Regions from separate parts of the Burkholderia cenocepacia genome, predicted to be linked through region 2. Evidence: predicted binding sites of a transcription regulator. Region 2 holds the regulator's gene; the other holds the start of a gene.
The links. Region 2 encodes LexA, which represses DNA repair genes until DNA is damaged. Its sites were predicted from a motif close to ACTGTATNNNNATACAGT; they were not measured.

Region 1 (5,820 bases), 1.2 Mb from region 2:
CAGGCCGTGTAGAAGCCGCGCCGGTTGGCCGGCGCATGCTCGGCGACGTAGGTCGCCGCGCCGCCGTACTCGCCGCCGAGCGCGAGGCCCTGCAACAGCCGCATCGCGATGAAGATCACGGGGGCGGCGATGCCGATCGACGCGTAGCCCGGCAGGAAGCCGACCACGAACGTCGAGACGCCCATGATCACGATCGTCACGAGGAACGTGTGCTTGCGGCCGACGAGGTCGCCGAGCCGGCCGAACACGATCGCGCCGAACGGCCGCACCGCGAAGCCGGCGGCGAAGCCGAGCAGCGTGAAGATGAACGCGGCGGTCGGATTGACGCCGGAGAAGAAGCTCTTGCTGATGTAGGCCGCGAGCGAGCCGGCCAGGTAAAAGTCGTACCACTCGAACACGGTGCCGAGCGACGACGCGAAGATCACCTTCTTCTCTTCGCCCGTCATCGGCGAGTGCGAAATTTGCCCGCCTAACGTTGCCATGAATCGTCTCCAAGTCCCTTGATATAGATGTGCGGCCGCCTTGGGAGGGGCGGGCCTGTCGACGATTATTGGCACGGAAACTTACGGCGCACTGACTTGCGCGTACAAAACGACTGCGCGTTAACCCGTGTCGAATCGGTCGCTTCGCGTGTCGATTGTGGCGTGAACGTCCGGTAAAGCGCCGGTTTCTGCGTGTTGGCGCCGCACCGTGGCGGCGCGCGTCAGGGTTAATCCGGGGCGGTATCGGTCAGCGGCAGGCTGATGCGCACCAGCGTGCCGGCGAGGCGCGGCGCGTGCTGGTAGACGTGATCGTCGAGCGTCAGCGTGCCGCCGTGCTGCGTGGCGATCTCGCGCACGATCGCGAGCCCGAGGCCGCTGCCGTCGCCTTCGCGGCCGAGGATCCGGTAGAAACGTTCGACGACGCGCTCGCGCTCGCCGGCCGGGATGCCGGGGCCGGTATCCTCGACTTCGAGATGCACGCGCCGCGCCGCGCGCTCGGCCCGCACGCGCACCGTGATGCGGCCGCCTTCGGGCGTATAGCGGATCGCGTTGTCGACCAGGTTGCCGAGCATCTCGCGCAGCATCACCGGACTGCCGTCGACCTTGAGCGGCGCGTCGTCGTCCGGGCCTTCGTACCCGAGGTCCATGCGTTTCGCGAGCGCGGCCTGCACCCAGTCGCGCACGGTGCGCCGCGCGAGCGAACCGATCTCGACCGGCTCGAACGTCAGCCCGCTCGCGCGGTTCTCGGCGCGCGCGAGCGCCAGCAGTTGCGTGACGAGCCGCGCGGCCTGCTCGGAGCTCGTCGCGATCTGCTCGAGCGAGCGCTGCACGTCGGGCGGCACCGGATGGCGCAGCGCGAACTCGGCCTGCGTGCGCAGGCCCGCGAGCGGCGTCTTCATCTGGTGCGCGGCGTCGGCGATGAAGCGTTTCTGCAGCGCCATGTTCTGTTCGAGGCGCGCGAGCAGGTCGTTGAACGACGTGACGAGCGGCTCGATCTCGGGCGGCGCGCGCTGCGCCTCGACGGGCGACAGGTCGTCGGGCCGCCGCGCGCGAATGTGCGCCTGCAGCGCGTTGAGCGGCGCGAGCCCGCGCGACAGCCCGAACCAGACGAGCAGGATCGCGAGCGGCAGGATCACGAATTGCGGCAGGATCACGCCCTTGATGATGTCGTTGGCGAGCGCGTTGCGCTTGTCGAGCGTTTCGCCGACCTGCACGAGCACGGGCTGCGCGCCGCTCGCCTGCGGCAGCGCGACGGTCGTATACGCGACACGCACGTCGTTGCCGCGCAGCAGGTCGTCGCGGAACACGACGACGCCTGGCGGCGGGCGGTCCTCGTCGCGCGGCAGCGGCATGTCGGCTTCGCCGGCGACCAGCTCGCCGCGCGTGCCGAGCACCTGGAAGTAGACGCTGTCGATGTTGTCCGCGCGCAGGAAGTCGCGCGTCTGCTCCGGCAGCGTCAGCTCGGCGACGCCGTTGACCGGATGGATCTGCCGCGCGAGCACGTAGGCGTTGGTCTCGAGCGCGCGATCGAACGGGCTGTTCGCGATCGTCTTCGCGACGAGATAGGTGACGGCGATGCTCATCGGCCACAGCAGCAGCAGCGGCGCGAGCATCCAGTCGAGGATTTCGCCGAACAGCGAGCGCGGGCGCGGCGTTTCGGGCGATTCGGTTTCGTCGGGCGGCGCGAACGGGTTTTCGTAGCGCGCGTCGCGCGCCTCGTCGGCAGCCGACGACGGCGCGCCGGTCGGGTGGCGGGAAGGGGAATGGGCCGGCGTGGCCATCGCGGCGCCGCCCGGCGTCAGCGCAGCGGCGTGCCGGCCGCCGCGGGCTGGGGCGCCGCCGTGTCGGCCGGCGTCGCGGGCGCGACCTTCTCGAGGCAATAGCCGAGGCCGCGCACGGTCGAGATCCGCACGCCGCTCGGCTCGATCTTCTTGCGCAGCCGGTGCACGTAGACTTCGATCGCGTTGTTGCTGACTTCCTCGCCCCATTCGCACAGGTGATCGACGAGCTGTTCCTTCGACACGAGGCGGCCGATCCGCTGCAGCAGCACCTCGAGCAGGCCGAGTTCGCGCGCGGAGAGATCGAGCACGTGATCGTTCGCGTACGCGATGCGGCCGACCTGGTCGAACGCGAGCGAGCCGTGGCGCACGACGGTCGGGCCGCCGCCGGCGCCGCGCCGGGTCAGCGCGCGCACGCGCGCCTCGAGCTCGTTGAGCGCGAACGGCTTGGCCATGTAGTCGTCGGCGCCGAGGTCGAGCCCCTTCACGCGTTCGTCGACGCTGTCGGCGGCGGTCAGGATCAGCACGGGGAGATTGGAATTGCGCGCGCGCAGGCGCTTGAGCACGTCGAGCCCGGACATTTTCGGCAGCCCGAGATCGAGGATCAGCAGGTCGAAAGTCTGCATCGACAGCGCGGTGTCGGCGTCGACGCCGCTCTTCACGTGATCGACGGCATAGCCCGATTGGCGGAGTGACCGGGTGAGGCCGTCCGCGAGTATGCTGTCGTCTTCGGCGATGAGAATTCGCATGTTGCTGACCGGTGCCGGCAGGGCGTTCGCGCCGGCGCGGCTGTCTCCGAAGTTATTCGTGCACAACGCTTTGCATTGCGGGCTTGCACAAAACACTGTTTTTTTATACAGTGTCTGCATTCGTGGGCAGCGCTTGAAGCGGGCGCGCCTCCAACAGACGCTGCTCATCATAGCAAAGGACGATTCATGGAAGATAGCAAGAAGGGCTCCGGGATGACCGCCGAGAAGAGCAAGGCGCTGGCGGCCGCACTCGCGCAGATCGAGAAGCAGTTCGGCAAGGGCTCGATCATGCGCATGGGCGACGGCGAGGCGACCGAGAATATCCAGGTCGTCTCCACGGGGTCGCTGGGTCTCGACATCGCGCTGGGCGTTGGCGGCCTGCCGCGCGGCCGGGTGGTCGAGATCTACGGTCCGGAATCGTCCGGTAAGACCACCCTCACGCTGCAAGTCATCGCTGAACTGCAGAAGATCGGCGGCACGGCAGCCTTCATCGACGCCGAGCACGCGCTCGACGTCCAGTACGCGTCGAAGCTCGGCGTGAACGTGCCGGAACTGCTGATCTCGCAGCCGGACACCGGTGAGCAGGCGCTCGAAATCACCGATGCGCTGGTGCGCTCGGGCTCGATCGACATGATCGTCATCGACTCGGTCGCGGCGCTCGTGCCGAAGGCCGAAATCGAAGGCGAGATGGGCGATTCGCTGCCGGGTCTGCAGGCTCGCCTGATGTCGCAGGCGCTGCGCAAGCTGACCGGCACGATCAAGCGCACGAACTGCCTGGTGATCTTCATCAACCAGATCCGGATGAAGATCGGCGTGATGTTCGGCAACCCGGAAACCACCACGGGCGGCAACGCGCTGAAGTTCTATTCGTCGGTGCGTCTCGACATTCGCCGGATCGGCTCGATCAAGAAGAACGACGAGGTGATCGGCAACGAAACCCGCGTGAAGGTCGTCAAGAACAAGGTGTCGCCGCCGTTCCGCGAAGCGATCTTCGACATCCTGTACGGCGAAGGCATTTCGCGTCAGGGCGAGATCATCGATCTCGGCGTGCAGGCGAAGATCGTCGACAAGGCGGGCGCCTGGTACAGCTACAACGGCGAGAAGATCGGCCAGGGCAAGGACAATGCGCGTGAATTCCTGCGCGAGAATCCGGAAATCGCACGCGAGATCGAAAACCGCATCCGCGAATCGCTCGGTGTCGTCAGCATGCCCGATGGCGTAGCCAACGAAGCCGAGGCGTTGGACGAAGAAGAGTAATGGTTGGGCGCCGAGGTCAGGCTGGCGAGCCGGAGGAGAGCGACGTGCCCGAAACGGCGGGTCGCTCCGGCCGGCGAGCCGGTTCCTCGGGCGCCGACCGGCGGGACTCAGGCGGCAACGCCGCGAACCGCACCGCGACGAGGGCATCCGACGATGCCCTCGTTTCATTTGAGATTGCCGCACCGGACGATCCGTTCGACGACGATGAGTCGTTCGATGCGCATGATCGCTCCCGCCGTCGCGTGTCCGGTGTCCGCTTCCCGGGCGATCGTGCCCCGGGCGATCGCACAGCCGGTGCGCCCGCGACGGAAGATGTCTATACGCGCAGCAGCCAGCATCCGCGCCGCACACGCCGCGCAGCCGGTGCGTCTTTCGGCGCATCTTCCGGCGGCGCTGCTTCAAGCGACGCGCCGGGCGCCAGCGAGTGCAAGTCGTCGAAGCCGCCGCGGTCGTTGAAGGGCCGCGCGCTCGGCTATTTGTCGAGGCGTGAATACAGCCGCGCGGAGCTCGCGCGCAAGCTCGCACCCTACGTCGACGAAGGCGAGTCCATCGAACCGGTACTCGATGCGCTGGAACAGGAAGGCTGGCTGTCCGACGCGCGCTTCGCCGAGAGCCTCGTGCATCGTCGCGCGTCGCGTGTCGGCGTCGCGCGCATCGTCAGCGAGTTGAAGCGCCATGCGGTCGGCGACAGTCTCGTCGAAGAGGTGAATGCCCAATTGCGCGAGACCGAATTGACGCGCGCGCAGGCCGTCTGGCGCAAGAAATTCGGTGCACTGCCGCAAACGCCCGCCGAACGCGCGAAGCAGGCGCGCTTCCTGGCCGCGCGCGGCTTCTCGAGCGCGACCATCGTGAAGTTGCTGAAGGTCGGCGACGATTTCCCGATCGACGACTGAGCCGCCCCGTCGCGCGCGTGGCGCGCGATTTTGCTGCATTGCAACCGCTTCCGGACAGGCGGGAATACCCGCCGTCGCGGCAAACTGTCTCAAATACCCAATATGCTAAAATCCACGGGTTTTCCTCTTCGGCCTCAACCTCCAGCATGCCGCTATCCGAGCCCGTGCCCCGTCAGTTGCGACATCGACGCGCAATCCGAGCGGAAGCCTACGAGCGCGGCGACGGCTTGTGGGACATCGAAGCCTGCCTGACCGACCACAAGCCGCGCGATGTCGCGCTTGCGTCGGGCATCCGGCCCCAGGGCCTGCCGATCCACGAACTCTGGCTGCGCGTGACCATCGATCGTGACCTCAATGTCGTCGACGCCGAAGCGTCTTCGGAATGGGTGCCCTATCCTGGTCATTGTCAATCCGCCCCGCCCGCCTATCGGGCCCTCATCGGGCTCAATCTCTTCCGCAATTTCCGCCGCAACGCGAACCGGCTGCTCGCCGGCGTCGCAGGCTGTTCCCATCTCACCGAACTGTGCGCCGTGCTGCCGACGGCCGCGATCCAGGCGTTCGCCGGTGACGTGTGGAACGTGCGCGAGGAGGGCGGCGAAGGGCCGGATCACGACGGCGCGCACGCCGAACCGCCTTTCCAGCTCGGCCGCTGCCGTGCGTT
Region 2 (5,820 bases):
AGGTCGACCTCGTCGTCGTCGGCCACCGGTGCCGCAGCGGATTGTCGAGATGGTGGATGGGGTCGGGCAATACGCAACTGCTCGATCGCGTGAACTGCAGCATCCTGGTGGCGTGTTCGTCGGCGGAAGAGCAGAAGGCCGAAATCGCGCGCGAGCGTGAAGCGGCTACGGCGAACGGCAAATGATCTAAAGGCTCGATGACTGCCCGACCGGCGATGCGGGCCGGTCAGGCGGCGCGCTGCATCAGCAGTGCGGGCATCGAACGCGGCCTGCTATGCATGCAGGTCGATCCCGGACAATTTCCACGAAAACAGCCCGAAGCGGTGGAAAATCGCCGCATAGCGCGTGCCGTCGGCACTGCGCTGGTATGTCACGACGAATTCGTCGATATTTCGGTAGCCCGCGCTGGTTTGCTGCTGGTGCGGCGCTTGGGTTGCTTCGCTCGGGCTGGCCGGTGCGGCAGGCACGGGTGCCGGCGACGATGCCGCCGGAACGGCCGGATTGCTGCCCGGTACGGCAGCACTTGCCGGCGCCGGATTGGCGGCGGGCGGCGCGGCAGGTGTGTTGCCGGGGGCATTCCCCGCCGGCGGCTGATTCGACCACTCTGGCGGACGCTCGCCCGGATTGCCGCGCGGCGGCAATCCGCTCATCAGCGCAGCGACGCCTTCCGGGGTCGCGTAAGCATCGACCAGCGGGCCGATCAGCGCGGACCCGATCAGTGCGCCGATCACCGCGAACGGATTGTCCTTCTTCACTGCGTCGATCCGGCGCATCAACTCTTCCGTGACCTGCTGCTTCAGGCTGATGCGCAGCGACGGAAAGTCGACATACTCGCTGATCGCCTGCGCGTCGCGCGCATCGATCGCCGATTTCAGGCGACCGAGCGCGACATACGGCGACGCGTATGCATAGCCGAGCGTCGCAAGGACGGCGACGACCAGCGCGACGATCAGGAGGGGCTTGAGTCGCCATGCGCGGCGCGACGATCCAGTCACGTTGCCTCCGGTGCGGGAAGGTTCCGCAATCAGAGACCGCCCGGCGTGGCCGATCGTTCCTCTGCGATGCAGCGATCGATCATCCGGCACACGGCATCGATCGTGCCCACCATGATCAGGCGCGACCGGCCGTGATAGACACGCACCGGCGCGCGGCGCGCGGGCTCCGCGTGATTGAGACCGGCGTTCAGCGATACCCGCGCGAACGCGGGGAGCGCTGACGGCAGCAGGGAGGCCTGCCGTTCGACTGCGACTTCTTCTTGCACAGGCGCCGCCGCGGACAGCGGTGCGCAGGGCGTGCGGCCGCGCAGATGACGCAGGCGACCGAATTGACGGAAAGGCAGCAGGCGGGCAAGGCGTTCCATGATGTTCTCCTGGAGAGACGGAATGTCAGAGTTCGCCCGAGCGGATCAGCCCGACGGCGATGCCTTCCAGCGCGAAATCCGCGCTGCCGGCCTTGACGAAGATGTTTTCGTAATCCGGGTTCTCCGCGATCAGCTCGAGGCCGCCGGGCCGGCGCATCAGCCGCTTGACCGTGACGTCGTCGCCCAGACGCGCGACGATGATCTGGCCGTCCTTCGCTTCCGTGCGCTTCTGCACGGCGAGGAGGTCGCCGTCGAGAATGCCGGCGTCGCGCATCGACAGGCCGCGCACCTTCAACAGGTAGTCGGGCTTGCTGGTGAACAGCGCGGGATCGCACGCGTAGTGCTGCGAGATGTGTTCCTGCGCAAGGATCGGGCTACCGGCCGCGACGCGGCCGACGAGCGGCAGCGACAGTTGCATCAGGCCGGCATGCGGCAGCGTGAACTGGTGCGGGGCGTCGTCGATGCCGAGCAGCCGGATACCGCGCGATGCGCCGGCGGCCAGCTCGATCACGCCCTTGCGAGCCAGCGCGCGCAGGTGCTCCTCGGCCGCATTCGGCGAGCTGAAGCCCAGTTCGGCCGCGATCTCGGCACGGGTGGGCGGGAATCCGGAGCGCTCGATCGCGCGACGGATCAAGTCGAACACTTGCTGCTGACGGGCGGTGAGTTTGGTCATGGCTCAACTGTATGGATAGACAGTGAGCTGTATTTTTATACAGTACTTGGCGAATTTCAAGTGTTACTTGAGGTTCGACGCGATCGCGGCGGTTCCGGCGCGATTTCGCGACGCCCTGACGCCGGTTCGTCCGCCGCAACCGTCCATCCCGTCTGCGTTAGCACTTTTGAGTATTAAAAAATAAGGAACGATTATTTTTAATCATGTAACCCGTTCGATAGACTGGCCCGACATCGCAATACCGACAACACTGGAGAACCAAGGATGGCGAAGCGCAATACGGGGCTGGTGGGCGGAGCGGGCCGCCTGATCGCAACACTCGCGCTGGGCGCGGCGGCGGCGCTGGGCGTCGCGACGCATGCCCAGGCCGATACGACCTTCCTGAACGTGTCGTACGACCCGACGCGCGAGCTGTATCAGGATTTCAACCAGGCGTTCGGCAAGGAGTGGAAGGCGAAGACGGGCGAAACCGTCAACTTCAAGCAGTCGCACGGCGGCTCGGGCGCGCAGGCGCGCTCGGTGCTCGACGGCCTGCAGGCCGACGTCGTCACGCTGGCGCTGGCGTACGACATCGACGCGCTCGCGAACAAGGGGCTCGTGAACAAGGATTGGCAGAAGCGCCTGCCCGACAACGCATCGCCGTACACGTCGACGATCGTGTTCCTGGTGCGCAAGGGCAACCCGAAGGGGATCAAGGACTGGGACGACCTGACCAAGCCGGGCATCTCGATCGTCACGCCGAACCCGAAGACCTCGGGCGGCGCACGCTGGAACTACCTGGCCGCATGGGCCTACGCGCAGCACAAGCCGGGCGGCAACGAGCAGACGGCGAAGGAATTCGTCACGAAGCTCTACAAGAACGCAGGCGTGCTCGATTCGGGCGCGCGGGGCGCGACGACGAGCTTCGTGCAGCGCGGGATCGGCGACGTGCTGATCGCCTGGGAAAACGAGGCGTTCCTGTCGGTCAAGGAATTCGGCACCGACAAGTTCGAGATCGTCGTGCCGTCGGTGAGCATCCTGGCCGAGCCGCCCGTCGCGGTGGTCGACAAGGTGGTCGACAAGAAGGGCACGCGCAAGCTGGCCGAGGCCTACCTGAACTACCTGTACAGCCCGCAGGGCCAGGAAATCGCGGCGCGCAACTACTACCGGCCGCGTTCGAAGAACGTGCCGGCGGAGCTGACCAAGCAGTTCCCGAAGCTGAAGCTGTACACGGTCGACGACACGTTCGGCGGCTGGACGAATGCGCAGAAGACGCATTTCGCGGACGGCGGCGTGTTCGATTCGATCTACAAGCCGCAGTAACGCCATAACGACAAGCGGCGCGCCACGACAGCGCGCCGCACCCCCGACGGGCCGCCGGCGCGATTCACTGCGCCGGCGTTTGCGTCGGACCCGTGAGCAGCATCGACCCAGCAAGAGCATCCGATGACGACGTACACCTTTCGCAAGCCGAGCGCGCTGCCCGGTTTCGGCGTGACACTCGGCATCACGGTGGCCTATTTGAGCCTCGTGGTGCTGATTCCGCTCGCCGCCACGTTCCTGAAGACCGCGACGCTGTCGTGGGACCAGTTCGTCACCGCCGTCACGTCGCCGCGCGTGCTCGCGTCGTACCGGCTGACGTTCTCGGCCGCGCTCGGCGGCGCGCTGATCAATGCCGTGTTCGGCTTCCTCGTCGCATGGGTGCTGGTGCGCTACACGTTCCCGTTCAAGCGTCTCGTCGACGCGGTCGTCGACCTGCCGTTCGCGCTGCCGACGTCGGTGGCCGGCATCTCGCTCGCGGCCGTCTACGCGACCAACGGCTGGGTCGGCCAGTATCTGGCGCCGCTCGGCATCAAGATCGCGTTCACGCCGGCCGGCGTGCTGGTCGCGCTGACCTTCATCGGGCTGCCGTTCGTCGTGCGCACCGTGCAGCCGGTGCTCGAGGATTTCGAGCGCGAGCAGGAAGAAGCCGCCGCGTGCCTCGGCGCGTCGCGCTGGCTGACGTTCCGCCGCGTCGTGCTGCCGGCCGTGCTGCCGGCGCTGCTCACCGGTTTCGCGCTCGCGTTCGCGCGCGCGCTCGGCGAATACGGCTCGGTGATCTTCATCGCCGGCAACGTGCCGATGAAATCCGAGATCACGTCGCTGCTGATCATCACGAAGCTCGAGCAGTACGACTACGCGGGCGCGACCGCGCTGGCGGTCGTGATGCTGGTCGTGTCGTTCCTGATGCTGCTGCTGATCAACACGCTGCAGTGGTATCTGCAGCGTCGTACGAGCAAGGGCGCGAGCGGTCCGGCGCCCGCCACCATCACCGCCGCTGCTGCCGCCGCAGGAGGCCAGTAATGACCCAGGAGGCCACCGTCGTGCTGAAAACCCCGTCGCCGGCCGCGCGTACCGCGAAGCGGCTCGACCCCGTCAGCGAGTCGCGCGTCGTGCGCTGGCTGCTCACGGGCATCGCGCTGGCGTTCCTCGCGTTCTTCCTCGTCGTGCCGCTCGCCGCGGTGTTCGTCGAGGCGCTGCGCAAGGGCATCGGCTTCTATCTTGAATCACTGGCCGATCCCGACGCGTGGTCGGCGATCAAGCTGACGCTGACCGTCGCCGTGATCGCCGTGCCGCTGAACCTCGTGTTCGGCGTGTGCGCATCGTGGGCGATCGCGAAGTTCGAATTCCGCGGCAAGGCGCTGCTGACGACGCTGATCGACCTGCCGTTCTCGGTGTCGCCGGTGATCTCGGGCCTCGTGTACGTGCTGCTGTTCGGTGCGCAGGGCTGGTTCGGGCCGTGGCTGCAGGATCACGACGTGCAGATCATCTTCGCGGTGCCGGGCATCGTGCTCGCGACGATCTTCGTCACGTTCCCGTTCGTCGCGCGCGAGCTGATCCCGCTGATGCAGGCGCAAGGCACCGACGAGGAAGAAGCCGCGCGCGTGCTCGGCGCGTCGGGCTGGCAGATCTTCCGCCGCGTGACGCTGCCGAACGTGAAGTGGGGCCTGCTGTACGGCGTGATCCTGTGCAATGCGCGCGCGATGGGCGAGTTCGGCGCGGTATCGGTCGTGTCCGGCCACATCCGCGGCGTGACCGACACGATGCCGCTGCACGTGGAGATCCTGTACAACGAATACAACTTCGCGGCGGCGTTCGCGGTGGCGTCGGTGCTGGCGCTGCTTGCGCTCGTCACGCTCGCGCTGAAGCTGATCGCCGAGCGTCATCTGGCGGCCGAACTGGCCGACGCGCACGACGCCGTTCCCGCACATGCCGGCCCTGTCGGCGCCGTTTCGTCGAAATCGTAAAGAGGCAACCAGAATGGGTATCACCGTCCGTAACCTTCAGAAGCGCTTCGGCGATTTCACGGCGCTCGACAACGTCTCGCTCGACTTCCCGCCCGGCGAACTGGTCGCGCTGCTCGGGCCGTCCGGCTGCGGCAAGACCACGCTGTTGCGCGTGATCGCGGGCCTCGAGCACGCGGACGCCGGCCAGGTCGTGCTGCAGGGGCTCGACGTCGCGTCGGTCGGCGCGCGCGATCGCCAGGTCGGCTTCGTGTTCCAGCACTACGCGCTGTTCCGCCACATGACGGTGTTCGAGAACGTCGCGTTCGGGCTGCGCGTGAAGCCGCGCCGCGAGCGGCCGTCGGAAGCCGCGATTCGCGAGAAGGTGCACGAACTGCTCAAGCTCGTGCAGCTCGACTGGCTCGCGCAGCGCTATCCGTCCGAGCTGTCGGGCGGCCAGCGCCAGCGCATCGCGCTCGCCCGCGCGCTCGCGGTCGAGCCGAAGGTGCTGTTGCTCGACGAACCGTTCGGCGCGCTCGACGCGA

Region 1: the regulator LexA is predicted to act here: its motif matches at 3,104-3,121, upstream of recA (recombinase RecA).

What each region holds. Positions count from the first base shown of each region.
Region 1 covers NZ_CP060039.1:3,476,840-3,482,659, reverse strand. The annotation lists partial or broken gene SY91_RS16460 (MFS transporter) at 1-482, opposite strand, end outside; gene SY91_RS16455 (sensor histidine kinase) at 710-2,263, opposite strand; gene SY91_RS16450 (response regulator transcription factor) at 2,281-3,009, opposite strand; gene recA (recombinase RecA) at 3,196-4,266, shown strand; gene recX (recombination regulator RecX) at 4,266-5,159, shown strand; gene SY91_RS16435 (DUF2889 domain-containing protein) at 5,306-5,820, shown strand, end outside.
Region 2 covers NZ_CP060039.1:2,316,830-2,322,649, forward strand. The annotation lists gene SY91_RS11135 (universal stress protein) at 1-185, shown strand, start outside; gene SY91_RS11140 (DUF2939 domain-containing protein) at 273-995, opposite strand; gene SY91_RS11145 (hypothetical protein) at 1,025-1,360, opposite strand; gene lexA (transcriptional repressor LexA) at 1,386-2,033, opposite strand; gene SY91_RS11155 (sulfate ABC transporter substrate-binding protein) at 2,298-3,335, shown strand; gene cysT (sulfate ABC transporter permease subunit CysT) at 3,459-4,355, shown strand; gene cysW (sulfate ABC transporter permease subunit CysW) at 4,355-5,299, shown strand; gene SY91_RS11170 (sulfate/molybdate ABC transporter ATP-binding protein) at 5,313-5,820, shown strand, end outside.